One region of the Yersinia alsatica genome, then DNA from elsewhere that is predicted to be linked to it. Evidence: predicted binding sites of a transcription regulator. Region 1 holds the regulator's gene; each other region holds the start of a gene.

Region 1 (11,197 bases):
AATATAGCGCGAAGTATATGGGCGCTTGGTGGCTTCATCCTGCTCTTGGCAATACTTGATGTATTTCTTCACACCCAGTGGGAATTTAATGTAATTCCCTTCGTTGATGGAATACATGCAACCGGTTGCGGGATAGCGAACTTTTTCATGGGATAAACAGAAAACACCCAGTGAAGGATCGTAAGTGAAAGTATGGACACCATAACCGGTGGTATATACCAGCATGGTTGAAGAACCGTAAACCACATAACCTGCCGCAACTTGCTTGGTGCCCGGTTGCAGGAAGTCGGCTTCGGTAATTGGGGTGCCAAATGGGGTAATACGACGATAGATGGAGAAAATAGTACCGACGGACACATTCACGTCAATATTTGAAGAACCATCCAGCGGATCCATCAGAACCACATATTTGGCATTTTCTGCTCGCCCGCCATCAAAGATAACAATGTCATCTTCTTCTTCGGAGGCGATACCAGCAACTTCGCCACGGGCTTTGAGGGCAGCTTTCAATTTTTCATTGGCAAACAGATCCAGTTTCATCTGGTCTTCGCCCTGAATATTAGAAACACCGCTGGCACCTAAAATATCAACCAGTCCTGCTTTATTGATATCGCGATGAATGATTTTTGCGCCGAGTTTGATTGCTGAAAGTAATGCAGTTAATTCGCCGGTGGCGTGAGAGAAGTCTAGCTGTTTCTCAACGATGAATTCGCCTAACGTTTTCATGACACAATCCCTGAATCTACGGTTAAATATCGATTTATTAACGAACAACTCACCCAATGGCAGCAGTGTAGCCCAAAGGTGAGAATGATTCATAGGCAATTCCATTTCTTCTCTTTGATTCTGAGCGGTAGAATGGCTACAAATTCGAAGCTTATTAATACGGAAAATTTATGCGCATTCACATATTAGGTATCTGCGGCACTTTTATGGGCGGCCTGGCAATGCTCGCCCGTTCATTAGGGCATGAAGTGACGGGATCGGATGCTAACGTGTATCCGCCGATGAGCACCCTGCTGGAGAATCAAGGGATCGACTTGATCCAAGGGTATGATCCCGCTCAACTGAATCCGGCCCCAGATTTAGTCATCATCGGTAATGCCATGACCCGCGGTAATCCGTGCGTTGAAGCAGTATTAGAACAAGGCATCCCGTATGTTTCCGGCCCACAATGGTTACATGACCATGTGTTGCCAGAGCGCTGGGTATTAGCTGTTGCCGGGACCCACGGTAAAACCACCACTGCCGGGATGGTTGCCTGGATTTTGCAAGCTTGCGGTTATGAACCCGGCTTTGTGATTGGCGGTGTGCCGGGGAATTTTGAGGTTTCAGCCCGGTTAGGCAATAGCCCATTCTTTGTGATTGAAGCTGATGAATATGATTGCGCCTTCTTTGATAAGCGCTCCAAATTTGTTCATTACAGTCCAAGAACCTTGATCATGAATAATCTTGAGTTTGATCATGCTGATATTTTTGACGATCTCAAAGCGATCCAGAAGCAATTCCACCATCTGGTTCGCATCGTCCCAGGGCAAGGCAAAATCATTGTTCCGGATAATGACAATCATCTCAAGCAAGTGATGGCGATGGGGTGCTGGAGTGAGCAAGAGCTGGTTGGTGAAACCGGCAGTTGGTTTGCTCGTAAAGTGTCAATTGATGCTAGTGTCTATGAAGTGTTTCTCGATAATGAATTAGTGGGTGAGGTCAGTTGGTCACTGGTGGGTGAACATAATATGCATAATGGCTTGATGGCCATTGCTGCTGCCCGCCATGTGGGGGTCTTGCCAGCCGATGCTTGTCGGGTTTTGGGTGATTTTATTAACGCCCGCCGTCGGCTAGAACTTCGTGGTGAAGCTCATGGGGTGACTGTTTATGATGATTTTGCTCATCATCCAACCGCTATCCTTGCCACGCTGGCGGCACTGCGCAGCAAAGTGGGAGGAACGGCACGAATCTTGGCGGTGCTGGAGCCTCGCTCTAACACCATGAAACTGGGATTGTGCAAAAACGAGTTGGCACCGTCATTAGGTCGTGCCGATGAAGTGTTCCTGTTCCAGCCTCAACACATTCCTTGGCAGGTGGTGGAAGTCGCAGAGGCTTGTATTCAGCCTGCACATTGGAGTGCCGATATTGATACGCTGGTTGATATGGTCGTGAAAACAGCTCAACCCGGTGATCATATTCTGGTGATGAGTAACGGCGGTTTTGGTGGGATTCACGATAAGCTATTGAGTGCCCTAACTAAAAAATCCGAGCAAGACGCCCAATCTCAGGACTAAGCTGGATAAAAAAAGCCCCCGCAGAGTGGGGGTAAAAGGGTTCGTCGGATAGACGACGAGGGATTATTCTGTCGTGGTGCTGACGTGCCCCAAGGGGTCCATCAAGACCTTGTTTCTATCAATACTCTATTCAATATGCTGAAAATTAATGTTTCAACCGATTGGATAAACCATCGTGTTCGAAAGTATGCCCCTTTAAATGGGGCATTTACTTTCATGCTTATTGCTTAGCTTATTTGTAAATCTTCGCAGTGGCATGCCAGCCATTATCATCATTTATACCAATGATTTTGTAAGCGGTAGCGCCTTTGCTGTCTGCTTTATCTGCGATGGCTTGTTCAATATCAGAAGGGGCACCAGTAATGCCGCTAACACTGATAGCACCTAAGTCAGTCATTTTGCTGGCTTGCGCAGCATCAATTGATTGTGCTGCTTGAGCACCGAAAGCAACAACAGAAAGTAGGCTAAGAGCCGTCAGAGTCGTTTTGATTTTCATGATTTTTCCTCAATAGTTCACAACAACCCAAAAGTGCTTATCATGGATTTTGATACTTTCAGTTTGTTGTTTTTACTGGTTATTTAATTCGAATTTCGATGTTGTCTTACACATCTATTGCCAATAGTGGCGAGCAAAGACTTACTGGTAAATCTCGGCGGTGGCGTGCCAGTTATTATCTGCGCGTGCTTCGATAACTTTATACGCTTTTGCACCCATAGCATCGGCTTTATCAGACAGAGCCTGACGAATATCAGAGGGTGCGCCGTTGATACCACTCACAGTAATAGTGCCCATGGGTTTCAAATTAGCGGCTTGATTATCGCTGATGGAATCTGCTGCAAAAACGCCAAATGATAGTGCAGATAGAATGCTAATGGTTGCGATAGTAGTTTTAACGTTCATGTTTATGCCTCTAGTTATTCTTTTATCACTTCACAAGAAGTGTGATTTACGTCACGAAAATGAGTATACATCTAGTAACTGAGAATATTAATAGCGGGCTAATAATATTAGATGTCACTTTATCGTTAGTTACTACTTTTTTAGAACGAAAAGGAATAAAAAGTGGTTAAAAAACAGCAGATTTTAGTAAAAGTATAATATTTTCAAGGTGATAAGTGTTTTTGACTAAAAGTGCGAAATAGAATGGCAGCTTTGACCATCTATCGGGGAAAGGCAGTGTTATCTAATGGTTTTAAAAGTAAGAAGCAGTGATATTTCCTGTTTCTTAGGTTGGTGCTGTGGGTTTGAGAGAGCAAATGCGGCATATCATATAGAGATATAGCCGCATCTTTAGATCAGATAGCAAGGTGCGGAGATTAAAGCTCTTGCTCAAATAGCCCGAGGATAGCCTCATGCAACTGCTTAACGGTAAAACCTCTGGCAGGTGTGGTGAAGATAGTATCGTCACCAGCAATGCTACCCAGAATACCTTCTGCTTTACCTAATGAATCCAACAGACGAGCGATCAACTGGGCTGCACCTGGACTGGTATTAATGACAACCACCGAATCATTATAATCAACATCTAATACCAGATTCTTCAGCGGACTGCTGGTCGTCGGCACACCCAGCTCAGCAGGTAAGCAATAAACCATCTCCATTTTTGCATTGCGCGTTCTGACCGCTCCGAATTTGGTCAACATGCGCGAAACTTTGGATTGGTTGATATTTTCAAAGCCTTCTTCCTGCAAGGCCAAAACGATCTCACCTTGAGAACTGAATTTCTCTTCTTTCAATAACGCTTTAAACGCCTTGATAAGATCTTCTTGTTTTGCGGGGTTACGCATTTTTTATGCCCTGAGCAGTCAATAGTAAATGGGATTATTATGCATTTAAATGAATTTTTATTCAACATGACTATGGAGTATTGGCGATAAAAGCCCTGATATCAAGGTGTATTGGAATTTTAACATCACCTTACTGTTACGATTATGCTAAATCAGCCTTTTATTAGTATTCGGAATTGGTAACCAAAATGTTATTAAAATGATGTTGTTCTGATGTAACAGAAGGGTGTAATGTAACCGCCGATTAACCTGTCATGAATACTTCAGTAAATTTTAGAATAATGTGCGCTATATCATTAATGAATAAGCGATTTACTCTAAAATACATGCGCATTATGCGCCTTTTTGATGCGTGATATCTCAATCTGACTGTTAATAGATTGTGTTTAAAATCGCAATAAATTAAGGTGCGTAAATAGATGAATTCACGGCAAATTTAAATTAAATATAATAAGGAGTATAGGATGAAAGTTGCAGTTCTCGGTGCTGCTGGTGGTATCGGCCAGGCCCTCGCTCTTCTACTCAAGACCCAGCTTCCTTCAGGTTCAGACCTCTCATTATATGATATCGCGCCAGTGACTCCAGGTGTCGCGGTTGATCTGAGCCATATCCCTACTGCTGTTAATATTAAAGGTTTCAGCGGCGAAGATGCTACTCCAGCACTGCAAGGAGCAGATATTGTTCTGATTTCTGCTGGTGTTGCACGTAAGCCAGGCATGGATCGTTCAGACCTGTTCAATGTGAATGCGGGTATTGTCCGTAATCTGGTTGAGCAAATCGCGCGCACTTGCCCGAAAGCGCTAATCGGTATCATTACTAACCCGGTCAATACCACTGTTGCTATTGCCGCAGAAGTACTGAAAAAAGCCGGTGTTTACGATAAGAACAAATTATTCGGTATCACCACACTGGATACCATTCGCTCAAACACCTTTGTTGCTGAACTGAAAGGGAAGCAACCTCAGGATATCGAAGTGCCAGTTATTGGCGGTCACTCTGGCGTTACTATCTTGCCATTGTTGTCGCAAGTCCCAGGTATCAGCTTCACTGAGCAAGAAGTGGCCGATTTAACTAAACGTATCCAGAATGCGGGTACTGAAGTTGTTGAAGCAAAAGCCGGTGGCGGGTCTGCGACTCTGTCCATGGGGCAGGCTGCGGCACGTTTTGGTCTTTCTTTGGTTCGCGCTCTGCAAGGCGAAAGCAATGTTGTTGAGTGTTCTTACGTTGAAGGCGATGGCAAATATGCCCGCTTCTTTGCTCAGCCAATCCTGTTGGGTAAAAACGGTGTTGCTGAACGTAAAGACATTGGCAAACTGAGTGCTTTTGAACAGCAGGCACTGGACAGCATGCTTGATGTGTTACATAACGATATCAAGTTGGGCGAAGAGTTCGTCAAATAACACCTATATCTGAGTTGTTTGATGTCGCAGTGGCTTTTGTTCACCTGAATCACTGACCAAGGTTAATGATTCAGGTGTCTGCCATAGCGCTAATGACTTGGGCATAGAAAGTGATAATAGAGAGTATGGCCATTACAGAAGGCGAAAGTGACCTCTGAATATGGCCTCATCAACCGCCGACATTATTCATCGGCGGTTTTTTTATGCCGGTACATTGGCCTGACGTATCCTTACTTTTCGGTCAAGAAGAACCCCTGTCTTTGCATCAAAATAGCGTGTTGGCCAGATTTCAGAAGGATGAATGTCCAGGCACTCAGCAATCAACCATTCCCCTTTTGGCCAAGGGCGTGTTAACGCATTGGCAAGTGTAGATGAACTTAAGCCCGCTTTTCGAGAGAGGGCCGCCAGTGTGGTGTCTTTTTTACGTAGTGCCGCAATGATGTCGGCTGGATGCCAATCAGATTTCCTTAAAATCATCTTTAATCCTTTTTTTTTCTAAGCAGCTGACGTGTTAGTGATATAAATAACGGTACATTGTTAATCGTACTGTGAACATAAAGTAATCATTTAGAAGCATAGTAACATTTATTTTCTGAAAAATTTTAAATGTTTTCTAAATATTCCTGTTTTGTGTCACAACGCATATTAGGAAGCAACGCCATGAAAAAAGAGTGGTTTGCCGCTAAGGAATTGGCAGGTCTTGATGGGCTACCGTCATCACCACAAGGAGTAAACCTCATGGCTAAACGTGAGGGATGGGAACAGCGCCGCCGCCGTGGTGTGCAGGGAAAGGCTGTTGAGTATCATATTGAGAGTTTACCCACTACGATACTGAATTCATTACAGTTAAGGGAAGATCCCGCCAAGTATACGCCGACGCGGCAAGACCCGCTGTCTCTATGGGTTGAAGCCTATTATCGTTTTACCGAGGCAGAAAGGGAGCAGGTCATTACTTTTATATTTCGCGAGGGTGCTAAAAGTCTTATAGAGCGACTGAAGACGGATTAGTGCGAGTCAGTGGGGGCAATAATCAGCTCTCACCTTTATCAGCTAAAGTCGGCAATAAGCTATAAAATGGCTTAGATATGAAGGGGTTGGCAGGATGGACTGTGTTTGGTTTGTTAGCGAGAAGGAAAACTCGGGCAGTTATGCCAGAGTTTCCTAATGATTTCTTAAAACGAGCGTTGCACGGCAATATGCGCTAACCCTTCCAGGGCTTGACGATAATGGCTTTCAGGTAAAATCTGTAATGAAGCAATCGCTTTATCTGCCTCTGCCTCAGCACGTTGGCGGGTATAGTCCAGAGAGCCGCACTGTTGCATGGCCTGCAAGACAGGCTCAAGTAAATGACGGCCATTACCCTGTTCAATTGCTTGTCGGATCATCGCTGTTTGCTCTGGTGTGCCATTATGCATTGCATGCAGCAACGGCAGGGTCGGTTTGCCTTCGTTTAGGTCATCACCGGTATTTTTACCCAAAGTGGTGCCATCAGAGCTGTAATCCAGCAAGTCATCAATAAGCTGGAAGGCAGTGCCGAGATAACGCCCATAATTCTGTAATGCCAGTTCTTGTTCTTCACTGGCATCTGCCAGCACGGCCGCAGACTGTGATGCTGCTTCGAACAGGCGAGCGGTTTTGCTATAGATGACCTGCATGTAATTTTCTTCAGTGATGTCAGGGTTATTGCAGTTCATGAGCTGCAAAACTTCGCCTTCAGCAATAACGTTAGTTGCTGCTGACATCAATGTAAGAACCCGCAGTGATTCAAGGCTGGTCATCATTTGGAATGAACGTGTATAGATGTAGTCGCCCACCAATACACTGGCAGCATTGCCAAATGCAGCATTCGCTGTGGCTTTACCACGACGCATATCTGATTCATCGACAACATCATCGTGCAGCAGAGTCGCTGTATGGATAAATTCAATCAATGCTGCGACCGTGATATGTTTGTTGCCCTGATAATTCAGCGCTCGGGCTACCAAAACAGCAATCATTGGACGGATTCGTTTTCCACCGCCACTGATGATGTAATGGCCCAACTGATTGATAAGGACAACATCAGAGTTCAACTGGTCGAGAATTGTTGTGTTTACTGCCGCCATATCTGGCGCGGTTAACTCGATAATCTTTTCTAGGTTCATTGTTATATTCAGCTGTTTTTCTCTTTAACTGCGATGAGATTACCGCCCACATTATTACATGACGTTCCCTGAGACTATGATTGTACTTGAAAAATCTATCAAATAAACGAGATGTAAGAAACTGTGCTTTTTTTCTTCTCTTGTGCTGATTATATACTTGTCATTCACTACATTTTTGCGTAGAATTCGCGCCCTATTGTGAATATTTATAGTGCGCTCTGGACTACAAAAGTGGAGTGCACGGAAAGCGGAGTTTTATATGTACGCGGTTTTCCAAAGTGGTGGTAAACAACACCGAGTAAGCGAAGGTCAAACCATTCGCCTGGAAAAGCTGGACATCGCAACTGGTGAAACTGTTGAGTTTGACCAAGTTCTGATGATTGCTAACGGTGAAGAAATCAATATCGGCGCTCCTTTAGTCGATGGTGGCAAGATCAAGGCTGAGGTAGTTGCTCACGGTCGTGGCGAGAAGATTAAGATTGTTAAATTCCGTCGTCGTAAGCATTACCGTAAGCAGCAAGGTCATCGTCAGTGGTTCACTGATGTTAAAATCACCGGCATCAGCGCTTAAGATTTAGGAGAGCGGATAAATGGCACATAAAAAGGCTGGTGGCTCGACTCGTAACGGTCGTGACTCCGAAAGTAAACGTCTTGGCGTAAAACGTTTTGGCGGCGAAGCAGTACTGGCAGGCAGCATCATCGTTCGTCAGCGTGGCACTAAGTTCCATGCAGGCATCAACGTAGGTTGCGGCAAAGACCATACTCTGTTTGCTTTGGCTGACGGTAAAGTCAAGTTCGAAGTTAAAGGCCCGAAAAACCGTAAATTTATCAGCATCGAAGCTGAATAAGTTTTTCGCGTCCTGTAAATAGATGTAAGCCCTGCAATTTCGTTGCGGGGCTTTTTACATTTCTGGGTTAACCCCCCTGGTAAAAAATGGATACGAAGCAGCAAGCTGGTTTAGGTATTTTTTTGGCACTAACCACTGCCGTATTCTGGGGTGCCTTGCCGATTGCAATGAAGCAAGTGCTCGAAGTTATGGAGCCTTATACCATTGTTTGGTATCGCTTTATGATGGCAGCTATCGGCTTGGGGATTATTCTGGCTTCGCGTCGTCAGTTGCCCTCTCTTAAACTTTTTCGCCAACGTCGCTGGTTGGTATTACTGATTATTGCGACCTGTGGCTTGCTGGGGAATTTCATCTTCTTCAGCTCATCATTACAATATCTTAGTCCGACGACATCTCAGGTTATCGGGCAGCTTTCACCGGTTGGGATGATGGTTGCCAGTGTCCTGATTTTAAAGGAGCGGATGCGCATCAGCCAAGTTATTGGCGCGGGTATGTTGATTTGCGGCCTGTTGTTATTTTTTAACACCAGTCTGCATGAAATCTTTACTCGGCTGACGGATTACACTCTTGGTGTGGTATTAGGCATCTGTGCGGCGGTGGTCTGGGTCAGCTATGGTGTCGCTCAGAAGGTGCTATTAAGGCGTATGGCATCGCAACAAATCTTATTATTGTTGTACACTTTATGTGCAATAGCACTGTTCCCATTAGCGAAGCCAGCCGTTATTTTGCAGCTAAATGGGTGGCAACTTGCCTGTTTACTGTTCTGTGGGGTTAACACCCTGGTTGGCTACGGCGCTTTGGCTGAAGCCATGGCGCGCTGGCAGGCAGCGCAGGTAAGCGCTCTCGTCACTTTGACGCCGCTGTTTACCTTGTTTTTTTCAATTTTATTGGCGCTGGCCTGGCCAGATATGTTTGCCGCACCTTCCCTCAACTTTGTGGGATACGTCGGCGCATTCGTGGTAGTGGCAGGTGCAATGTTTTCCGCAATTGGGCACCGTTGGTGGCCACGTCGGACAGAAATAAATCAGGTTGCTCGGTAAAAATAGCAGCTTGATGAATGAGTTACGGAGAAAGTAAATGAAGTTTGTAGATGAAGCTACGATTCTGGTTGTAGCCGGCGACGGTGGGAACGGTTGTGTCAGTTTCCGTCGCGAAAAATATATTCCTAATGGCGGCCCTGACGGTGGTGATGGTGGCGACGGCGGTGATATTTACCTGCTGGCTGATGAAAACCTCAATACCTTGATCGACTACCGTTTTGTGAAATCTTTCCGCGCTGAGCGTGGGCAGAATGGTCAGAGCCGTGACTGTACCGGGAGACGTGGCCAAGATATCACCATTAAAGTTCCGGTCGGTACTCGTGTACTGGACCAAGGAACCGGCGAGATTTTGGGTGATATGACCCGTCACGGTCAGCGCCTGATGGTCGCGAAAGGGGGTTTCCACGGCTTAGGTAACACCCGTTTCAAATCTTCAGTAAACCGTGCTCCACGTCAGAAAACCATGGGCACCGAAGGCGAGACACGCGATCTGACGTTAGAGCTGCTGTTGCTGGCTGATGTCGGTATGTTGGGGCTGCCTAATGCCGGTAAGTCGACCTTTATCCGTGCCGTTTCTGCCGCGAAACCAAAAGTGGCTGATTATCCATTTACCACCCTGATCCCAAGTCTGGGTGTGGTACGTATGGATCACGAGCAGAGCTTTGTGGTGGCCGATATTCCAGGGCTGATTGAAGGCGCTTCAGAAGGTGCTGGCCTGGGTATTCGCTTCCTGAAACATCTGGAACGTTGCCGCGTATTGTTGCATTTAGTGGATTTAGCACCGATTGATGAATCTGATCCGGTCGAAAATGCCAAAATCATTATTAATGAGTTGCAGCAGTACAGTGAGAACCTTGCTGAGAAGCCACGCTGGCTTGTTTTCAACAAGATCGACCTGGTAGACCCGGAAGAAGCTGAAGCACGCGCTAAAGCGATCGTAGAAGCTCTGGGATGGGAAGATAAGTATTATATGATCTCGGCGGCGAATCGCGAAAATGTGAATGCGTTATGCTGGGATGTAATGAACTTCCTTAACTCGCAACCCAAAGCGATGGCTATTACTGAAAGCGCGCCAGAAAAAGTTGAATTCATGTGGGATGATTATCACCGTGAACAACTGGCTGAAGTGGAAGCCGAAGCGGAAGCCGAAGACGATGATGATTGGGATGAAGAAGATGATGACGGCGTAGAGTTTATCTACGAGCGTTAAGTCCCACAGCAGTGATTGGTTAATAGCGTCAGATGTGAACAAGGGCTGCCATTCGTGGTGGCCCTTTTGTTTAATCTACGGAGAGTTAACGATGAGTCGTTGTCGGTATCCAGCATTGTGCCACTAACCCGGAGCGGTCAAGGCGGTTCTCCAGTGTCAGCCGGCCTTGGTGCAATTGGGCAATGCGGATAACAATATTTAGCCCTAAGCCACTGCCACCATAGCGTTGGTCCATACGGCGAAATGCTTGTGTCAGTTCACCTGCTTGTTCCGGTTTTATTCCCGGACCTTCATCAATGACTTGCAATACTGTGCCCTGTGCATCAGCGGCAATATTGACGGATATTTGGCTACCAACCGGGCTATAGCGATGGGCATTTTCGACCAAATTACGCAGCATCAAACGTAGTAGTGTGGCGTCGCCCTGAGTTTGAGCATGGGGAGGAATTTTCCACTGCAAGGTCTGTTGGCGAAGCGCACACATT
Region 2 (11,197 bases), 1.3 Mb from region 1:
AAAACTACTTGCAACAGATCTCATCCAGAGTATAGTGCGCTCAATCGGACGCGGGGTGGAGCAGCCTGGTAGCTCGTCGGGCTCATAACCCGAAGGTCGTCGGTTCAAATCCGGCCCCCGCAACCAACCGATACTGGCTACCAGCAGTATCAAATGTCGTTCGATAGTCTTGAAAGTTAAGACGAATTAGGTAGAATAGATGTCCAGCTACGAAAGTGGCTACTGAGAAGTAAAGTAATAAATGTAATGACGGACGCGGGGTGGAGCAGCCTGGTAGCTCGTCGGGCTCATAACCCGAAGGTCGTCGGTTCAAATCCGGCCCCCGCAACCAATTACATTAAGCTAGAAAGATAGAAAATAGTATTAAGACGGACGCGGGGTGGAGCAGCCTGGTAGCTCGTCGGGCTCATAACCCGAAGGTCGTCGGTTCAAATCCGGCCCCCGCAACCAATTCTTAATCATTTTTTATCACCATAAGACACCCTCAAGGGTGTTTTTTTGTTTCTGGCTTTCTCATTATCACCAGCCCTTACCAACAAGGGCTATCCTGCCCCTGCTGATATCAATCAATCTGACTAAACCCGAGCCATCGCCCCGCCATTAGCAAAGTAAGCTTTGATTCCAGCAAAGATAGATTCGGCAATTTGCTGCTGAAACTGGCTGGTGCGTAATTTTCGCTCTTCTTCCAAATTACTGATAAAGGCCGTTTCAACCAAAATGGACGGAATATCAGGTGCTTTCAATACGGCAAAACCAGCCTGATCGACACTATTCTTGTGAAGTTTGTTAATCTTCCCCATGCGATTCAGCACTTCTTTGCCAAATTTCAGGCTGTCATTGATAGTCGCCGTTTGCAGCAAATCAATCATGGTATGGTCCAGATAGCGATCACCACTCTTGCTGACCCCACCAATCTGGTCGGCTTCGTTCTGTGTCTGGGCCAAGAAACGCGCCGCAGTACTGGTTGCCCCTTTGGTCGATAACGCAAACACGGAGGAGCCTCTGGCGGCTCGATTGGTAAAGGCATCGGCATGAATCGAAATGAATAAATCCGCACGCAACTTACGGGCTTTAGCGACCCGCACTTTCAGTGGGATAAAGACATCTTCATTACGGGTCATAAACACCCGCATATTCGATTCTTTTTTTATTAATGCCTGCAACCGGCGGGCGATTTGCAACACAATATCTTTTTCACGGGTTTTATTTCGACCAATAGCACCGGGGTCTTCCCCACCATGCCCGGGGTCTAGCATGATAACAATCGGCCTGTCCCGCCCTGCTTTACCCGCTTTTGGCGCTTCAGCGGGCAAAGTGCGCTCCACATTACCCTTATTGTAATCCTCTAAAAGAGCCAGCAGTGGGTCATCCTCTGCCGAAGTTGTGCCCTCTTGCGGATATAAATCGACTACCAAGCGGTTTTTAAACTCAGCGAAGGGCTTAAGGGTAAATAATTGCGGGCTGATACTTTGCTTCAACTCCAACACCAGCCGGACAGTATTTTTATCAAACTGCCCTACTCGTGCCTGCTTCAGGTAGGGATCGCCGGACTGCACCTGACTACTGATTTCTTTTAATACGCTATTCAGATGTACGCCTTCAATATCCACCACAATCCGATCCGGATTTTTTAGCGCGAACTGACGATACTTAAGCGGCGTATTGGATTCCAGTGTTACCCGGGTATAAGTTGAAGAGGGCCAAACCCTTACTGCGATGATATGAGAGGAAGCAGCAAATCCAACCCGGGTGACACTTAACATCCAGGCTGCGGCGGCACCTTGTAGTAGACGGCGACGCCTAACATTATGATTTGAATCTGCCATGTAACTCCAAAGTCACTACCAAAATATGAATAAAAATCGAACAAAAAAAATTCATGAGGAAAAACTTTAACTAATCGACCCCCAGCTGTCATCAGAAAAACATTTTTATGTTATTCAATTTATTAATGAGCATGTGCCATACATATGCATTTAATAGCAATTTCCTGCTTGCCATCTTGATCAAAAAAGAATAAAAATACAAAAATACCGAATAAAAATTCAAAGAGGGTCTGCCGTGAAGGAACGTAGTACTGAACTGGTCCAAGGGTTTCGCCACTCAGTTCCCTATATTAATGCGCACCGCGGCAAGACATTTGTTGTCATGCTGGGGGGCGAGGCGATTGAGCATGAAAACTTCTCAAGCATCGTCAACGATATAGGGTTATTGCATAGCCTAGGGATTCGGCTGGTCGTGGTCTATGGCGCCCGTCCCCAAATCGACGCCAATTTGGCCCAGCATCACTACGAACCTATTTATCATAAGCATACCCGGGTGACCGATGCCCGCACGTTGGAAATGGTTAAACAGGCTGCCGGCTTATTGCAGTTGGATATTACGGCAAGATTATCGATGAGCCTGAATAATACCCCACTGCAAGGGGCGCATATTAATGTCGTCAGCGGCAACTTTATCATTGCCCAACCTCTGGGGGTGGATGATGGTGTTGATTATTGCCATAGCGGGCGTATTCGCCGGATTGATGAGGAAGCGATCCATCGCCAGTTGGATAATGGCGCTATTGTGTTATTGGGGCCCGTTGCCGTGTCGGTTACCGGCGAGAGCTTTAATCTGACATCTGAAGAAGTGGCTACTCAGTTGGCCATCAAACTGAAAGCCGAAAAAATGATCGGCTTCTGCTCATCCCAAGGGGTGACAGACATTGAAGGCAATATTATTTCAGAACTGTTCCCCAACGACGCGCAAAAGCGGATTGAAGATCTGGAACAGGAAGGTGATTACAACTCGGGGACAGTGCGTTTTCTGCGTGGCGCAGTGAAGGCTTGCCGCAGTGGTGTGCGCCGCAGCCATTTACTGAGTTATCAAGAAGATGGAGCGCTGGTGCAAGAACTGTTCTCCCGCGACGGTATCGGTACCCAGATTGTTATGGAGAGCGCTGAGCAAGTTCGCCGCGCCACCATTAATGATATTGGCGGTATCTTGGAGCTGATCCGCCCACTCGAGCAGCAAGGAATATTGGTACGTCGTTCGCGCGAACAACTTGAAATGGAGATCGATAAGTTCACCATTATTGAGCGGGATAATCTGACCATTGCTTGCGCGGCACTGTACCCATTCCCTGAGGAGCAAATCGGAGAGATGGCTTGTGTGGCAGTGCATCCCGATTATCGCAGCTCTTCCCGCGGCGAAATGCTACTCAAGCGGGTTGCTAATCAGGCACGGCAGATGGGGCTTAAAAAACTGTTTGTGTTAACCACCCGCAGCATTCATTGGTTCCAGGAACGTGGTTTTACTCCGGCAGAAGTTGAGGTTTTACCGATTCTGAAGCAGGAACTGTATAACTATCAGCGCCGCTCAAAAATTCTGCTGGCTGATTTGTAGCGGGTCATTAATGACATCAGGGGGGCTATCGCCCCCTTAGTTTTATTTCTTCAGCTCATTCAAGCGATCGACTAATCCACTCAGACGAAGTGTTGGTGTGCGAATTGCACTCCCCAGCACCGCATCACTGCAATACAGCGTTAAGCGCTGACGCGCTCGAGTAATTGCGGTATAGACCAACTCTCGGGTTAACACTGGCATAAAAGTATTGGGTAATACCAACGCGGTATGTTCAAACTCCGATCCCTGAGATTTATGTACAGTCATCGCATAGGCGGTTTCATGGCTCGGAAGGCGGCTGGGTTGTACTGACTTTATGTTGCCATCGGGTAATTGGAAATGCACCCGCAGCTCTCCCTCAGAGTCAATTAAAGCAATACCAATATCACCGTTGAATAAACCAAGCGCACTGTCATTTAGCCCAATCATCACTGGCCGACCAACATACCAGCGCCCTGATGGCCCAGGGGAGCGTTCAATTAGCCGTTTTCGATGTAATAGCTGCTCAATCCGCTCATTTAAACCACTGACACCAAATGGCCCGGTACGTAATGCGCACAGCAGTTGATAACGGCCAAATGCCGCCAACACATCAGCGGCATGCGCGCCGGTGGTCGCCAGTTGAAGATAGTGCTGATAACCAGTAGCGCAGTCTTCCAGCAATACTTGATAATCATCGGCATCAGCCAAAGAGAAACGTTCGATATCAGAATATGTGCCGTTTAAAACAGATAATGCATGGTGATACTTGCCAGCATTAACGGCCAAGGCGAGTTGCCCAATGCCGGACTTTTCATCGAAGCGATAGCTTTTACGTAGCAAACACAGGCTATCACGGACATTAACTGCGTCAGTTTGTACATCACCAATGGGTATATTCCCACTCAGTGTGCATCCTGTTAAGCGCGCTAATTGTTCAGCTCGCGCTGCGCTATAGCCCAGCTCGGCAAAGCGGCAAATATCACCCAGCACCGCCCCCGCTTCAACCGACGCTAGTTGGTCTCGATCACCAAGAAAAATCACTTGAGCCTTGGCTGGTAGTGCGGCAATAAGCCGTGCCATCATGGGCAAATCCACCATGGAAGCTTCATCAACTACCAGCACATCAAGGTTTAATGGATTGCCTCGGTGATAGCGCAGCCGCTGACTGTTAGGCTGAGCCCCCAGCAGGCGGTGTAATGTGGATGCCTGGTCAGGAAATAGCTTACGTTCATTATCAGTCAATGGCAGTTGCCGAATGGCATTGCCCAGAGACTCAGTCAAGCGCGCCGCAGCTTTACCGGTCGGGGCGGCAAGTTGGATACGTAAACGTTGCCCTTGGCTAAGTTGTATCAGTGCGGTCAATAACTTGGCGACTGTAGTGGTTTTTCCGGTACCCGGTCCACCAGAAATCACGGAAATTCGACGGGTTGCAGCCACCGCAGCTGCCACTTTTTGCCAGTCAACTTTAGGGCCAGACTGCCCAAACAGACCATCGAGAGTTTCTCGCAGCAATGTTTCGTTGACGACTCTAGTTTCAGTAATGAATGAAGCGGCATTATCACTGGCAATAAACCGCACGACATCCCCTTCGTATTGCCACATTCGTTGCAGATACAAACGGTCATTTTGCAAAACTAATGGCGTTGGCCGCGTACCATCACTGACCGCTGGAGAACTATTTAGAGCTTGAATCCAAAGCAATTTATCAGGCGAACCCGCCGTCTGCCACAGTGCTTGTGATAAGCCCGGCTGTCGACCACCAAATAGCTCATCCGGCTGCAAGTAGCTTAGTGGCAGACACACATGCCCAGCCCCAGCTTCAGCACTGAGAATAGCGGCAGCCAATTGCAGCATGGGATTGTCTTCACCGGCAATCATGCGCGAGAACTGAACATCCAGCGGGCGTAGTAAGTGGTCACGAACCGCCTGATCCAGTAACGCCATCATATTGCGTCCCTCTCATCTATCGAGGCGGAGCCACCTTCATCACTGAATTGCAGCTCAAAAGCACGACCACTGAATAGATTGTCCATTCCTTCAATCAACTCCCATTCTGGGCGGCAGCTAAAAATACCGTTACCCGGATGCTGCTTATCGACTCCACGCAGGAAGAGATAGATGACGCCACCAAAGTCACGTTGATAATCATAATTCGCTAACCGATGACGCAGATAGCGGTGTAAAGCCAGAGTATATAGTTGATATTGCAGGTCATAGCGATGCTCAGCCATGGCTTGGGTCATCGCTTCAGCGGTATAAGCACTGCTGTCTTCACCCAACCAGTTAGACTTGTAATCCAGTAAGTAATATTTGCCTTGCCAGCAGAAAACCAAGTCAATAAATCCTTTAAGCATCCCTCTTACTTGCTGAAAATCCAATACCGGGCACTGGCGAGAAAGTGGGTCATAGTGCTTGATTAAGGCGTCTAACTCTCGCGCTTGTAGCAGCGCGTCGATCGGCAGGTAAAATTGTAATTCCGCCTGCTTGCTCTGTGGCGTTAGCCCCGCCAGCGTCACACCCGTTTCATTCAGCGGGACTTGTACAATGTCGTTTAGCCACTGATGTAGCATGGGTGACCATTGCTCACCAAAGCCCTGCAGCTGTAATTGTTCGGTAAGCCATTCTTGATCAATGGGTTGGCTAAAATCCAAAGGTTCAAGTAGGTCATGCAGGAAAGTACCCGGCGCAGCACCGCGCGGGAAAGTATGAGGCGTTAAGCGGTTCTCGGTTATTACTGCTTGTTCACCCGCAGCATCGGTGTCCAGCCGGGGTAATAACTCTTGTAATGGCACATTTAATACTGGTGATATGCCGTTTTTACTGGAACCATGCTGCTGTAGGCCGGAATAGCTGGTGACTCGCCAATAATCGTGTATCTGTCGGCTAAACTGACGCGCCGCCAGAGCTGGCAACGCTTCCGGCTGCGGTTGCCAAGGTGTTTCATTCAGTTGCCCTGCAGTCGATACAGTAATATCGCCCGCAGCCAATGTGGTTAGCTCTGCAAGTTTGTCAGCCAGATACTGTGCATCTCCAGCTTGCCCTTGCTGCACCAAATAGCCTAATGCACTAAGGTGCATGTCACTATCACCCTGCTTTTTTCGCCCGCCTTTAATCAGCGGAGCAATACCCACGCTGCAATGATAAACCGCGCGGGTAAGTGCCACGTATAATAACCGCAGGTCTTCCGCCAGACGCTCTTCTTCCGCCAGAGCCTGACTCTCTTCATCCGCATTGAGGTCAAGCAATGCTTCAAAGCTGTGGCGATCATGGTAGAGCACATCCTGTTGCTGGCGGAAATTCCCCACAAAAGGCAGCCATACCAATGGATATTCCAGCCCTTTCGATTTATGGATAGTAATGACTTGCACTAAATGGCGGTCACTTTCCAAACGCAATTGCTGGTTATCTGACTGATGATTTGGCTGTGCTATTTGTTGTGCCAACCAGCGGATTAGTGCGTGCTCACTATCAAGCTGTGATGCAGCCTCTTGCAATAACTCCCCCAGATGCAGCACGTCTGTTAGCCGCCTTTCCCCGCCGGGGGTAGCTAGCAGGTTTTCCGCTAAATGGCGGTGCGCCATAACCTCCCGCAGCATTGGCAGCACACCACGACGCTGCCAATGCTGGCGATAGCCATCGAATTCATCTACCAAAGCATCCCAAGCCCGCTCATCGTGATTTAATGCATCCAACATTTGGGCATCCAGCCCCAATATTCCAGTCGCCATAGCGCTGCGTAATGCCCGTTCCTGTTCAGGAGCTAGCACCGCCTGCAATAGCCACAGCAAGTCTTTGGCTTCCGTGGTGTCGAATACGCTGTCACGATTAGACAAATAAACCGATGGGATAGCCAACGCACTCAGTGCATCTCGCACCAATGCCGCCTCTGCCCGGCTACGTACCAATATGGTTATATCAGATGCCTGAACCGGCCTTGCACCTTTGGCGGTCACTAATTGAGCCAGCCCTTGCTGACCCGCAGTTAACCAGTCACGAATTTGAGCTGCGCACTGTCGCGCCATTAATTGTTGATATTCACTCACACCAACCCCTTCTCCTGGCTGTAGCCAGAAAGAGAGCGCAGGTTGTTTTTTCCCTTTTATTTCAAATGATAGCTGACTATTTTTTTCTGCAGGCGCCACATTTATAAACGGGATTTGCTCAAATAAGAAAGGGACTTTGACCAAACTAAATAGCCTGTTTACTGATTGCACCATCGGGAAAGATGAACGCCAGTTTGTCTCTAGTGTGTAGCGGGCACTTACTTCTGAACGGGCACGAATATAGGTAAAAATATCGGCACCACGGAATGCATAAATAGCCTGTTTAGGATCGCCGATCAGCAATAGGCCACAGTCACCTTGTCCACCGTACAGCGTGTGGAAAATACGATATTGTTGCGGATCGGTATCCTGGAACTCATCAATCATGGCTACGGGATAACGAGTACGGATAGCTTGAGCCAATAACTCCCCACCCGGTTGCTGTAATGCCGCATCCAGTTTGCTGAGCAGGTCATCAAACCCCAGCTCTGCTCGCTGCCGTTTTTCCTGCTGAACGGAGGTGCGTATCTCACTGATGGCTCTGGCTAAAATCAGATCTCTTAGTGTCAGCGGTTGTTCATATATTCGGTCTATTACACTGAATAGAGCATGCTGGGGGGCGGCTCCTTTTTTGGTTTTTTCCAATAATACTGACTGGCGAAATTTTTCCAGCTCTTTGGGTAATTGGTAGTCACCGGTTTCTTGTGCTGCCCAAATACCGACTTTTTCTAACCAGTTAGGCAAATGTTTACTGCTGTAGCTGCGCTTATCGACACCAGAACCACTAATCAAAGCCTCTAACTCATGGGCAGCAGCACGCCACTGCTCTTTAACCGCATCAATTTGCACCACAATTTGTTGATGCCGGCTGAGTATCGTTTCATCTTCACCGGGTGCTTGGCGAAATTTAGGCGTCTCACCCTGTAAATAAGCAGCAAGGTCTTTAAGCAGAGCTTCCGGGCCACTCCATTCTTGACTGACCGCCCGAGCGATCGTCAATGGGAGCGGATAACAGTGACGCCGCCAAAAATCGGCACAAGCTTGCCTGCGTAGTGGCAGTTCGTCTTGCACCAATGTTTGCTCAAATAAAATGCCAGACTCAAATGCATTGTTCGCCAGCATTCGCTGACAGAAGCCATGAATGGTGTAAATTGCCGCTTCATCCATTTGGCGCTCGGCCGCCAGCAATTGTGCTGCGGCCTCGCCCAGATCGGTAATTTCAGCAAGTAAAGCTTTATGCATTGGATCATCACTGACTCCCCGCACGCACGCGATGCGCAACCCATGAATATTGTCGCGGATTCGCCCCCTTAACTCTTCAGTTGCCGCCTCGGTAAAGGTCACCACCAGGATCTCCTCTACCATCAGAGGGCGGCTAAATGCTGCCTCTCCACCTAAGCCCAGCAATAATCTGAGATAAAGCACCCCAATGGTAAAAGTTTTACCAGTACCGGCAGAGGCTTCAATCAGCCTCTCGCCATACAAGGGCAGCGTTAGCGGCTCCAGCCGCTGGGGAGTCATTGATGTCATGGAGCCAATACCTTCTGCGGTAAAGTTGCCTGCAAGGCAGACGTTGTTGGATACGTCGTCCACCCTTTAAGCTCCGCATACCCGCCAGCGGTTTGCCCTAAGCCTTTAACTTGAGAAAGCAGCGCCAAACCTTGCGGCTTGATAACCGCTTGCTGGAAGAAGTCTGCCAACGCCGTGTTAGTCAGTAGCTTCACCTGAGCAATCATTTTCTCGCGGCTATCAAACGCAAAATTATTACGATTGAAATCATTACTGTAACGGCTGGCTTCTTCATCCAGTGTTTGTGGACGTTGCAGTAATTGGTTGATTAGCCCCTGCTTATATTGTTCAAAATCAGCGGGTTTCATGTCACGCAGACGCTTTTCAGCCTGTGGATAGAAGGCCAAATAGCGCTGATAAAGATAATCAGGTTGCTTGCTGTTGCTTTGCAGTAAGAAGCCCAAGCCCCACTGACGGCCAACCGACATTGGGAAGGCAAATACCGCATAGCCAAGTTGCTCTTCCGTACGTAGTTGATCATAGAACCATGGCTGAACAATTTGCCCCAGCAAAGCACTGTACGCCATCCCCTTAATCTCGCTATAACCGGTAGGAATGTAGACCGCCGCCAATGCAGCATCTGAGCTGCTGCCAAGCCGTTCCATATTGGCTAGCTGAGCCTTATCAACCACCACATCCTCACCCGTCCACCAAGTCGTGCCGGTCAAACTGAGTTGTTTTTTCAGCGATTCAGCCAGCTCAGTCACTTGTGGTGCGGTCATGTTGCCGACGGCCAAAACTTCTATTGCAGATTGTTTAAGCAAAGCATCACGATAGGTCACGATATCCTGCACACTAATAGTGTCCAGCAATTTGCGCCGCTCACTGCGTTCTGCATAAGGAACATGAGAGAGTAACTTGGCTGGCTGAATGGCCAGCTCATAAGCTTTGCCTTTCTCTGCAACTTCTAGTTGTTCACGATACCAAGACTTGGCCTGAGCTAATTGATCTTCTGTTGGTGTAAAGCCGGAATAGCCTTCAACCAAAGAAGTGAGTAACTGTGGCATCCGTTGTGTGAAGCCATTGGCAGTGGCATACAGGCCATTATTCGGTGCCGTCGAGAAGCTGATCCCGCCGATTGAGGCCTGATAACTCAGTTCATCAAGTGACAGGCCAGCCAGATAATCAGTCAAAGCAAACAGCACCTGATGGCGGGCAGTGTCCAGCGCATGTGGATTACGGAAAGCGACCGTGATATCAGCTTTGGGTTCGTCAGCAAAATATTGGCTTGGCATGTAGAACACCCGCAACCCCGGTTGCTCTGCCACTTTTTGCGGCCGAGTTATATTTTTATCGGCTTTGATTAAAGAGAAATTATCCGGAATATAGGGGTTAAGTGCCGGTAGACTCAGTTGGATGCCTTTCCCCAATTGTTGCCATTCTTGCATCTCTTGCGGGCTGATTTTATCGACCTGATAAGGGGCATCAACAAAATAGGCCACTTTGTTGTGCGGTTCATCCGGGCTGACGAACCAGATTCGAGCATTTTCTGGCGTCATTTCAGCCAGCCGGGCGGCAATGGCTTTCGGGTCATAATGGTCAGCCAAATAAGGGGCATCAAGTACGTGTGCGACAGGCACGCGCAGCATCATATCCACCAACCACTCGATGTAATCCATATCCCGCGTGATAGAGGGATAACGGAAATCCAGATTCAATACATGGGCAATTTCATCGAAATAACTCTTCTTAATGCCATCTTGGTGCAGCATGTTGATATAGTCAAAAATGGCTGCCACCACCACGTCACGTTTCGCCAGGCCTTTGTCGGTAAGTGATACTGAAATGGAGAACACCCCCCCATTTCTATCGACCATTGGATCAGCACCAGCATTGATGGCATCAGCTAACCCCTGTTTTTGCAGCCAGTCAGACAAGGTATCTTTGCTGCGATTCCCAATCAAATAGCTAATATAGGTGTCTGTTTTGCTACGGAATTCTGCACTGTTGTTGTCAATACGAAACTCGACTTTCAACTGTTTACGCGGTTGGGCCGGGACATAATGAATAATGATGCCGGTTTGATCGGGAGTGACAACAGGGACAGTAATCGGTGGCACTTTTGCATCCCGATTAGGAATACGGCCAAAAGTATCTGCCGCTAACTGGGCTAACTGCTCCAAAGATTGATTGCTATACAGCACACCCACCATCAAATTGGCTGAATAGTAATGATGATAGAAACTCAACAGTTCATCATGTAGTTTGCCATCTGG
Region 3 (11,197 bases), 660 kb from region 1:
CTGTTACTTGCCTCCTCTGCCTGACGTAGGGGAGGCAAAATATCCCGTTATCCTCTACATGAATTTTCCGCGTATTGCGCGTGAAGATTAATCATCGCTCTAAACTTATTTAAAAGTTGACTCTTTCGCCAACTTCGGTCATTTTCTATTTAGACGTCTAAACGTATAGACGCTCATAATTGGACAGTGACAGATAACATAAGTCGTCGAAGCGACAATCATAGGCAATGGAGTAACAGGGTATGAGTTTTTTTCACGCAAACCAGCGGGAAGCGCTGAATCAAAGTCTGGCAGAGCTGCAAGGTCAGATTAATGTTTCTTTTGAATTTTTCCCGCCGCGTACCAGCGAGATGGAAGACACTCTGTGGAGCTCAATTGACCGTTTGAGCACTCTGAAGCCGAAGTTTGTCTCAGTAACTTATGGCGCTAACTCGGGTGAGCGCGACCGCACTCACAGTATCATCAAAGGGATTAAAGAGCGTACCGGCCTTGAAGCTGCGCCGCACCTGACCTGTGTTGATGCTTCTCCGACTCAGTTACGTGATATCGCCACTGACTACTGGAATAGCGGTATTCGCCATATTGTTGCTTTGCGTGGTGACCTACCCCCGAACAGTGGCAAACCAGAAATGTATGCTGCTGATTTGGTGACCTTGCTGAAAGACGTGGGGGATTTTGATATCTCTGTTGCGGCTTACCCGGAAGTGCATCCTGAAGCCAAAAGCGCGCAGGCAGACTTGATTAACCTGAAACGTAAAATTGATGCTGGTGCTAACCGCGCTATCACTCAGTTCTTCTTTGATGTGGAAAGTTACCTGCGTTTTCGCGACCGCTGTGTGGCGACGGGTATTGATGTTGAGATTGTCCCGGGTATTTTACCGGTGTCTAATTTTAAGCAGCTTCAGCGCTTTGCCACCATGACCAATGTGCGAGTGCCTAATTGGATGACCAGCATTTTTGAAGGGCTGGATGACGACCCTGAGACGCGCAAAATGGTCGGGGCATCTGTTGCGATGGACATGGTGAAGATTCTAAGCCGTGAAGGGGTGAAGGATTTCCATTTCTATACCTTGAACCGCGCAGAGTTGAGTTATGCGATTTGCCATACCCTCGGGGTGAGGCCTTAGTTTTTAGGGGGATGAGGTTGGTTTTGTCTTCCATGGATTTAGTGATCGGGTTCGGTTGTTAAAGCTTCACGACTCACTTAATCTCCGCCGCCCCAACCGGTCAAGGGTGTGTGAGCGCACACCCTTAACAATCCCGCGCTTGCGCACGTATCGCTCGCCCACTTCGTGGGTGGCCCTCAATTCATCGTTTCGGCTGACGGACGGCTTTACGCGGGTCCCTCCGCGTGACGCCTCAATCCGCCGTCCATGGCGGATTGCCTTGCCTACACTCTTCACTCGGCTGCTCAAATGTGCTTTTAAATATTAAGGTCAAAACCTTGGTTTTTGGGCTTTGATGTTAAGTGCAATCAGGAATATTGCCGACAAGGATGGAGGGGAGAGTGAGTGGGCAAGCAAGGATGCTCGCGAAAAGCGCGGATTGTTAAGGCCCACGCTTATGGGCCTTAACTTGGTTGAGGTTGTGGAGATAAGTTGATCACTGAGCGATTAACAACCGAAACAATAACTCGGTCTGTTTTAGCAACCAAACCAATCCCTCGATCTACCCTAACAACTGAAACCTTAACCCCATGAAAAAGGGGAGTTTCCTCCCCCCCTTGTATCACCTCTAACCTGTATTCCGCATCCCGGCGGCAACACCAGCAATCGTCACCATCAAAGCCTGCTCAACACGGGCATCTGGGTGTTCTTGCTGACGCGAGCGGTGTAACAGCTCGGCTTGCAACACGTTTAATGGGTCGGTGTACACGTTACGCAACGCGATAGACTCTGCAATCCACGGCAAATCAGCCATTAAGTGATCATCGTTGGCAATGGCCAACACTACTTTAATATCCGCTTCTAATTGGTCACGTAATTGCTGGCCTAACGGCCACAAAGATTTATCCACCAGGCGCTGATCGTAATATTCAGCCAGCCATAAATCGGCTTTCGCGAATACCATCTCCAGCATACCAATGCGGGTAGAGAAGAATGGCCAATCACGGCACATAGTGGCTAATGCCTCTTTCTTACCAGCATCGATCGCTTTCTGCAAACCGGCACCGGCACCCAGCCAAGCGGGTAGCATCAGACGGTTTTGCGTCCAGGCGAAAATCCATGGGATGGCACGCAGACTCTCTACGCCACCGTCTGGGCGGCGTTTTGCCGGGCGTGAACCCAATGGTAATTTACCTAACTCCAGCTCCGGTGTTGCCGCGCGGAAGTAAGGAACAAACTCGGGATTCTCACGCACGTAGCCGCGATACATATCGCAGGATGCATCAGACAGCAAATCCATCACCTCAACCCATTCTTTTTTCGGCTCTGGCGGTGGTAACAAATTCGCTTCCAGAATGGCACCGGCATACAGCGCCAGGCTACTGATAGTGACTTCCGGCAGGCCAAACTTGAAGCGAATCATCTCGCCCTGTTCAGTAACACGTAAGCCGCCTTTCAGGCTACCCGGAGGCTGAGAGAGCAGAGCGGCGTGCGCCGGTGCTCCACCGCGGCCAATCGAACCGCCACGGCCATGGAACAGCGTCAGGGAGATACCGGCTTTCTCACAGGTTTTGATTAATGCATCCTGCGCGCGATATTGCGCCCAAGAGGCGGCCATCACGCCGGCATCTTTCGCCGAGTCAGAATAGCCAATCATCACCATTTGCTTGCCTTGGATCAGGCCGCGATACCAGTCGATACTCAGCAACTGGGTCATCACGTCGTCGGCATTGTTGAGGTCATCAAGCGTTTCGAACAGTGGCGCGACGGGCAGAGTGAATGGACAACCGGCTTCTTTCAGCAGCAAATGCACCGCCAGCACGTCCGACGGCACTTTGGCCATGGAGATAACATAAGCGGCGATAGAGCCTTGTGGCGCTTCGGCGATAACCCGGCAGGTTTCCAGCACTTCTTGCGTGTCGGCGCTAGGTTCCCATTTCAGTGGAACCAATGGGCGTTTGGAGTTCAGCTCGCGGATCAGGAAGGCTTGTTTATCTGCTTCAGACCAGCTTTCATAATCGCCAAGGCCCAGATAGCGAGTCAGTTCAGCAATAGCATCGGTATGACGGGTACTTTCCTGACGCACATCGATACGCACCAATGGCACACCAAAACAGCGTACGCGGCGCAGAGTGTCCAGCAATTGGCCGTTGGCGATGATTTCCATGCCACAGGTTTTCAGGGACTGATAGCACGCATAGAGCGGGTCCCACAGTTGATCATTGCTGACCAGCAAGTCAGTTGGCGGCAATACGCGCTCGCCTTTCAGACGGCTTTCCAGATAGGCCTGAGTATTGGTCAACTGGGTGCGCACGCGCTTCATCAGCTCGCGATAAGGTTCAAGCACCTCTTCGCCACCGGCCAGTTCACGCAATTCCGGCGTACATTCCGACATAGAAAGCTCGGACACCAGCACTTGAATATCACGCAGGAACAAATCGGTCGCTTTCCAGCGGCTCAGTAACAGCACATGGCGAGTGATCTCTGCGGTGACATTGGGGTTACCGTCGCGGTCGCCGCCCATCCATGAGGTGAAACGAATCGGCACCGCCTCGACAGGCAAGCGGTAATCGAGGGAGTTTTGCAACTGCTCGTTAAACTCACGCAGGAATGCGGGCACACCTTCCCACAGACTATTTTCAACTACCGCAAAGCCCCATTTAGCTTCATCGACTGGGGAAGGGCGAATTTTACGAATTTCGTCGGTATGCCATGATTGTGCAACTAACTGACGCAAACGACGCATGATCTTGTTGCGTTCGTAATCGGCTAAATCGTTGTGATCCAGTTGGCTCAGGCAAGTATTCACTTCAACCAGTTTGTGGATCAGGGTGCGGCGAGTGATTTCGGTTGGGTGAGCGGTCAACACCAGCTCAATGGATAATTCGTCAACCGCGCTGCGCATGTCCTTTTCGCTCAAATTTTTCTCTTTTAAGCGGGTGAACAGTTGGGCCAGAGCTTCCGGATTACTTGCCGCTTCACCGTGTGGCGAAATACTGTGGTATTGCTCTGCCGTATTCGTCAGATTGAGGAATTGGCTAAAAGCACGGGCTACCGGTAGCAGCTCGTCGTTGGACAGATTTTGCAGCGTCGTCAGTAGCTCCTGACGGCTCGCTTCATTACCAGCACGCGAAGATTTAGATAATTTACGGATGGTTTCTACCCGATCAAGAATGTGTTCGCCTAGCGCTTCCTTGATGGTATCCCCGAGTAGTTTACCGAGCATACTGACGTTACTTCGCATTGCGGAATATTGTTCGTTCATATGACCCCTGACCCATATCCCCTTCGCCCTTGACGCCGCAGGGTTGTTAGCGGCGCTCACTCACCCGAATCACTGACCAGTGTCAGCTCATCGGGATTTGTTCACTTGCTGCCTATCTGCAACGCCAATGACTTTGGGTATAAACTTTTATGGTTTTTTTTGTAAATTAATTTCACTCAAAAGGCTGAGATGGACATTTCCACTCGCCGCGTTCAATTCCATACCCCAATTGACACTATTTTTAGCAAAAAAACATCAATTTTAGGGATATTGTTGAAATTTAATTACCGAGGTCAGGTTATCAGTCTGGCTAATCGGTAATTTTGATCCGACTACCCCATTAGGGTTATTTCTGCTGACAGAAATGATCAACTAACTGACCAATTAGCTCGCGGGTTGGCTCGATAAAGGCCATATCGATAAATTCATCCGGCTGATGGGCTTGATTGATAGACCCTGGGCCCAATACCAATGTTGGGCAAACTTGCTGGATAAACGGCGCTTCGGTGCAGTAGTTAACCACCGCGGTGCGCTCACCGAGTAATTTCTCGATAACGCCCACCATATGGTGATCGGTTGGGCACTCATAACCTGGAATCGGCGGGTGCAGCTCATCAATACTCAAGCGGCCCGGCCAGCGCTCACTCACTGGTGCCAACGCTTCAGTCATTAACTCATCCAGATCACTTAATGTCAGGCCTGGCAGCGGGCGGATATCCATATGCAATTCACAGCAAGCACAGATACGGTTTGCGGCATCACCGCCATTAATATGACCGAAATTCATCGTCGGATAAGGAATGGCAAACGCCGGGTTGTTATAACGCTCTTGCAGGGTGGTGCGCAGTTTCATCAACTGGGTGATAGATTCATGCATCAAATCAATGGCATTCACACCACGCGCGGGATCACTGGAGTGACCAGATTGGCCGGTAATACGGATGGCGTTGGAAATATGCCCTTTGTGCGCCCGCACCGGTTGCAGTGATGTTGGCTCACCAATAATGGCGAAGTCGGGGCGCAACTGGGTAGACGCGGCAAAATAACGCGCGCCTGCCATGGTGGTCTCTTCATCGGCAGTTGCCAGAATATACAGCGGCTTACTCAGTTTACTGGCATCAATATCGCGTACCGCATCCAGAATAAAGGCAAAAAACCCTTTCATATCCGCGGTACCCAAACCATACAACTTATTGCCATGCTCAGTCAGGGTGAATGGGTCGCGCGTCCAGCGCCCTTCATCATAGGGGACGGTATCGGTATGGCCCGCCAGCAGCAATCCACCCTGACCTTCACCAATAGAGGCGAGCAGATTAAATTTGTGGCGAGTATCAGGTACAGGCTGGATTTCGACACGAAAACCCAGATCAGCAAACCATCCGGCCAACAAGTTGATTAGCGACTCATTACTTTGGTCGAGAGCACTATCGGTTGCGCTGATCGATGGTATGGCGATTAATGCCCGATACAGCTCAATAAATGGAGGTAATTTCATCTTCACTGTTGACAGCCTTTGGTTAGGATAGTATCAATATTCATGCAGTAATTATGAATAAAAATACATTAAGCTTGAGCGTAAGGGAACCCAAAAGCGCCCTTAATTTTACGAAAATGTCAATGCTCAATCACGTGGGGGAACAGTAAAACCTTGCTGAGAACCCGGATAACGGTTTTGAGTATTTATGTCTTTAAACGCATAAATACAATTTAGTCAGAAGGTAAACTAAACCCATGTTGAATACGCTGATTGTTGGTGCCAGTGGTTATGCCGGAGCGGAGCTTACGGCTTACCTGAATCGTCACCCACATATGAACATAACCGGTTTAACGGTTTCAGCGCAAAGTGCAGATGCAGGAAAATTACTTTCTGATCTGCATCCGCAACTAAAAGGCATTATCGATCTTCCGCTGCAACCCTTGGTGGATGTGGCTCAGGCGGCAAAAGGTGTTGATGTTGTCTTCCTCGCCACTGCCCATGAAGTTAGCCATGATTTAGCCCCACAATTCCTGGCAGCAGGCTGCGTGGTGTTTGATCTCTCGGGGGCATTCCGGGTTCAGGACACAGCGTTTTACCGCCAATATTATGGTTTCGAGCATCAACATGCCGATTGGCTGGATAAAGCGGTTTATGGGCTGGCTGAATGGCAGGCCGAAGAGATTAAACAGGCGCAATTGATTGCCGTACCGGGTTGCTACCCAACCGCATCACAACTGGCACTTAAGCCATTGGTCGATGGCGATTTGCTCAATGAAGCACAATGGCCGGTGATTAACGCGGTCAGTGGTGTGAGTGGCGCGGGACGTAAAGCCAGTATCGGCAACAGCTTCTGTGAAGTGAGTTTGCAGCCGTACGGCTTGTTTAATCATCGTCATCAGCCGGAAATTGTTGCTCACCTTGGCACCCCGGTCATTTTTACGCCGCATTTGGGGAATTTTGCCCGGGGCATTTTGGCGACCATCACCTGCCGTTTGAAAGCCGGAGTGACAGCACAAGATATCGCCGAGGCTTACCACAATGCATATCAGGATAAGCCACTGGTGCGGTTATATCAGCAAGGCGTGCCAGCACTGAAAGCGGTGGTGGGTTTACCTTTCTGTGATATTGGTTTCTCTGTACAGGGCGAACATTTAATTATTGTCGCGACAGAAGATAACCTGCTGAAAGGTGCGGCAGCACAGGCTGTCCAATGCATGAATATACGTTTTGGCTTTGCGGAAACCCAGTCGCTGTTGTAGGCGGCCAGAGGGTGAAGCACTGAGCCAGAACCAGAAAATACAGAAATATAATCTAATTATACCCAATAGATTTCGAGTTGCAGGTAGGCGATAACAGAATGAACTCAATGAGTTGAGTGAATGATGGCAGCCAACAACCCTGCATCTTGAAAGACGACGGGTACATCGAGGCGAAACATAATGAACCCATTAGTCATTAAATTAGGTGGCGTGTTGCTGGACAGCGAAGAAGCGCTGGAACGCCTGTTTACTGCATTGGTGACCTATCGTGAGAAACATGAGCGCCCGCTGGTGATTATGCACGGTGGTGGTTGCCTGGTTGATGATTTGATGAAAAAACTCGCTTTGCCGGTAGTGAAGAAAAACGGCCTGCGTGTTACCCCAGCCGATCAGATTGATATCATTACCGGTGCATTGGCCGGTACAGCTAACAAAACCCTGCTGGCTTGGGCGGTAAAACACCAAATCAATGCTGTCGGTTTGTGTCTGGGCGATGGCAATACTGTAGAAGTTACGCCATTAGATGCCGAACTGGGGCATGTCGGTAAAGCATTACCGGGTTCTCCGGCTTTGGTGCAAACCTTGCTGGCTGCGGATTACATGCCAATCATCAGCTCTATTGGTATCACTATTGATGGCAAATTAATGAATGTGAATGCGGATCAGGCCGCAACAGCATTGGCTGCCACGCTGGGCGCAGATTTGATTTTACTGTCAGATGTCAGTGGCATTCTGGATGGCAAGGGCCAACGGATAGCGGAGATGACGGCACAAAAAGCCGAGCAATTAATTGCTCAGGGCATCATTACTGACGGTATGGTGGTTAAAGTGAATGCGGCGCTGGATGCGGCACGTTCATTAGGTCGTCCGGTAGATATCGCCAGTTGGCGTCATGCCGATCAGCTGCCAGCCCTGTTTAATGGCGTGCCGATTGGCACCCGTATTCTGGCTTAATACCCGCTGTATTTGAAGTTGCGGCTTTGCTGCAACTCCAACAACTTTGGGTATATTATGATTTTCTATATCAACACAATTTCAATGCCAATCATCCCTTAAGATGATGGGTATATTCACAATCTAGGGAAGCAAAATTATGGCATTGTGGGGCGGACGGTTCAGTCAGGCGGCAGATCAGCGTTTTAAGCAGTTTAATGATTCCCTGCGGTTTGATTACCGACTGGCTGAACAGGATATTATCGGTTCTGTTGCCTGGTCGAAAGCACTGGTCACAGTTGGCGTTTTGACCGAGTCAGAACAGCAACAACTTGAGCAGGCACTCTCTGTTTTGTTGGAAGAAGTGCAGGCCGATCCACAAGCTATTTTGGCCAGCGATGCGGAAGATATCCACAGCTGGGTTGAAACCAAACTGATTGAAAAAGTGGGCGATTTAGGCAAAAAGCTGCATACCGGGCGTAGCCGTAATGACCAAGTGGCAACGGATCTGAAATTGTGGTGTAAGTTCCAGATAACGGAATTGAAAACCGCGGTGCAGCAGTTGCAGCAGGCGCTGGTTATCACTGCTGAAGCTAACCAAGATGCTGTCATGCCGGGCTATACCCACTTGCAACGGGCACAACCTGTCACCTTCGCACATTGGTGTCTGGCCTATGCTGAAATGCTTTCCCGCGATGAAAGCCGCCTGCAAGACACACTAAAACGTTTGGATGTCAGTCCGTTAGGCAGTGGTGCGCTGGCAGGAACAGCTTATGCCATCGATCGTGAACAACTGGCGGGCTGGTTAGGTTTTGCTTCGGCAACACGTAACAGTCTGGATAGTGTTTCCGACCGCGACCATGTACTGGAATTGCTGTCTAATGCCAGCATCGGCATGGTGCATTTATCCCGCTTTGCCGAAGATTTGATCTTCTTCAACAGTGGTGAAGCCGCTTTTGTCGACTTATCTGATCGCGTTACGTCGGGCTCTTCCCTGATGCCGCAAAAGAAAAATCCAGATGCATTGGAATTAATCCGTGGGAAATGTGGTCGGGTACAGGGCGCATTGACTGGGATGATGATGACGCTGAAAGGCTTGCCTCTGGCTTATAACAAAGACATGCAGGAAGACAAAGAAGGGCTGTTTGATGCACTCGATACCTGGCTTGATTGCCTGCATATGGCAGCGCTGGTGCTGGATGGCATTCAAGTAAAACGCCCGCGCTGTAAAGAAGCGGCTGAGCAAGGTTATGCCAATGCGACAGAGTTGGCTGACTATCTGGTTGCTAAAGGTGTGCCTTTCCGTGAAGCTCACCATATTGTGGGTGAGGCGGTTGTTGAGGCTATTCGTCAGGGCAAAGCATTAGAGGCTTTATCGCTGAGTGATTTGCAGAAATTCAGTGCGGTCATCAATGATGATGTGTATCCGATTCTGGCATTGCAATCTTGTCTGGATAAGCGGGTCGCTAAAGGCGGTGTTTCGCCGCAGCAAGTGGCATCGGCCATTGCTGAAGCTAAAACGCGGTTATTTTAATTTGCAGAGTATTAATGTAATTCATTAATACTGGGAGCGGGCCACATTTATTGTGGCCCGTTTTGCGTTATAGCTACTCGACAATATTTTATTTCTACCGACTTTATGTGGGAATTTTAATTCATTTAACGCCAACTACTATTTATTACTTATTTCTCTTATAAAACCAATGCACTCAATAACATGCTGTTTTATTTTTAATATGCCGTTGAGTTTATAACCAGAAATGATTATGATAATTATTATCAAATAATGGCGCTATAGTAAAACCTCTACTAGCATTAAAAAATTAAATGAATCAATTTAACTGAAATAGCGATGTATTTTACTGAAACAAATTACCTTGCCCTCTAATAAAGTAGTGCACTTTATTTCCAATGTAATGTTCCATTTATTTGATGCAGTAACTTATTTAATTTATAGAAAATAACACAATATCACTCACCGGATAACTTCTATTATTTGGCGATGTTCCTATTGCTGAATTTTATTTCAAAGGCCATTAAGCTACGGCTAATGATTAATATATATATTATTTTTATATTAATAAGGATGAAATCTCATAAATGGATAATATAGTTAGAGATAAAGATACAATAATAAGACCAATGAATAAAATGGCCTTAAGTCTATTTTTGGCCCTCAGTGCGCAGGGTTATTCAGAGCGCGTAAATGCTGAATCATCTAATGAGCATGACATGGTGTTAGATGAGCTCAAAGTGGAAGGGGCAAGCCCTCCTCATGATGGTGATTGGATCTATGATAAACCTCGCTCAGTGAGCGAGATATCGCGCGAACAAATGGACCACCGGCCAGCCCGCCATGCCGCCGATATACTGGAACAAACGCCGGGAGTTTACTCCAGTGTTAGCCAGAACGACCCTGCACTTTCGGTTAATATCCGTGGAATACAAGATTACGGTCGTATCAATATGAATATCGATGGCATGCGGCAGAACTTTATGAAAAGTGGTCATGGCCAGCGCCATGGGGTGATGTATATCGATCCGGAAATATTGGGTAATGTGGTCATTGAAAAAGGTGTCTCCAGCGGTATAGGGGGGGCGGGAGTCATTGGCGGAATTGCAACCTTTAATACCATTAATGCCAGCGACTTCCTTGAACAGGGAAAAGAAATTGGCGGCAAAATCCGTGCTATAACCGGCGATAATGGTACTCAATTTATTGGTAGTGCCATGCTGGCATTAGGTAATGAAGATGGCGATATATTAATAGCCGCCAGTGAGCGTAACTTAAAAGACTATTGGCCGGGGAATAAAGGCTACCTTGGTGAAATACGCATGGGGACGAAAGAGAGTAAATTTGACCATGATATTAAGAATAATAAAATCGCGTTTACGCACTATAAAATGCACTCCCGGTTAGCAAAAATAGGTTGGAATTTAGCTACCGATCAACGGCTAGTCCTCAGTTATTTACAAACACAAGTACAGAGTCCCAATGCTGGTATGTTTACTCTTTTATATGATAGAGCCACACCACATATTTTCACATATGGTTGGTTAAGTAACAGTACTAGCGATGTAATGAATCGTAATATTGGCTTGGATTATAGCCTAAAGCCGGAGCATATTGCCTGGTTGGACGCCAGCGCCAAAATCT

The links. Region 1 encodes ArgR, which controls arginine synthesis, uptake and breakdown. Its sites were predicted from a motif close to ANTGAATAAAAATACANT; they were not measured.
Positions count from the first base shown of each region.
Region 2: a site for ArgR is predicted at 2,012-2,029, ahead of argA (amino-acid N-acetyltransferase). Genes of this name have one in related genera too.
Region 3: a site for ArgR is predicted at 5,919-5,936, ahead of argC (N-acetyl-gamma-glutamyl-phosphate reductase). Genes of this name have one in related genera too.

Region 1 is NZ_CP104006.1:476,817-488,013, forward strand. It holds gene fbp (class 1 fructose-bisphosphatase) at 1-726, opposite strand, end outside; gene mpl (UDP-N-acetylmuramate:L-alanyl-gamma-D-glutamyl-meso-diaminopimelate ligase) at 897-2,282, shown strand; gene N0H69_RS02175 (YdgH/BhsA/McbA-like domain containing protein) at 2,515-2,778, opposite strand; gene yhcN (peroxide/acid stress response protein YhcN) at 2,920-3,183, opposite strand; gene argR (transcriptional regulator ArgR) at 3,600-4,070, opposite strand; gene mdh (malate dehydrogenase) at 4,535-5,470, shown strand; gene N0H69_RS02195 (helix-turn-helix domain-containing protein) at 5,672-5,947, opposite strand; gene N0H69_RS02200 (DNA-binding protein) at 6,131-6,478, shown strand; gene ispB (octaprenyl diphosphate synthase) at 6,643-7,614, opposite strand; gene rplU (50S ribosomal protein L21) at 7,874-8,185, shown strand; gene rpmA (50S ribosomal protein L27) at 8,205-8,462, shown strand; gene N0H69_RS02220 (DMT family transporter) at 8,549-9,502, shown strand; gene cgtA (Obg family GTPase CgtA) at 9,540-10,712, shown strand; gene pmrB (two-component system sensor histidine kinase PmrB) at 10,798-11,197, opposite strand, start outside.
Region 2 is NZ_CP104006.1:1,765,625-1,776,821, reverse strand. It holds tRNA gene N0H69_RS07750 (tRNA-Met) at 50-126, shown strand; tRNA gene N0H69_RS07745 (tRNA-Met) at 255-331, shown strand; tRNA gene N0H69_RS07740 (tRNA-Met) at 374-450, shown strand; gene amiC (N-acetylmuramoyl-L-alanine amidase AmiC) at 576-1,826, opposite strand; gene argA (amino-acid N-acetyltransferase) at 2,062-3,387, shown strand; gene recD (exodeoxyribonuclease V subunit alpha) at 3,430-5,313, opposite strand; gene recB (exodeoxyribonuclease V subunit beta) at 5,313-8,942, opposite strand; gene ptrA (pitrilysin) at 8,939-11,197, opposite strand, start outside.
Region 3 is NZ_CP104006.1:4,716,798-4,727,994, reverse strand. It holds gene metF (methylenetetrahydrofolate reductase) at 243-1,127, shown strand; gene ppc (phosphoenolpyruvate carboxylase) at 1,735-4,371, opposite strand; gene argE (acetylornithine deacetylase) at 4,718-5,866, opposite strand; gene argC (N-acetyl-gamma-glutamyl-phosphate reductase) at 6,103-7,107, shown strand; gene argB (acetylglutamate kinase) at 7,288-8,061, shown strand; gene argH (argininosuccinate lyase) at 8,201-9,574, shown strand; gene N0H69_RS21330 (TonB-dependent hemoglobin/transferrin/lactoferrin family receptor) at 10,141-11,197, shown strand, end outside.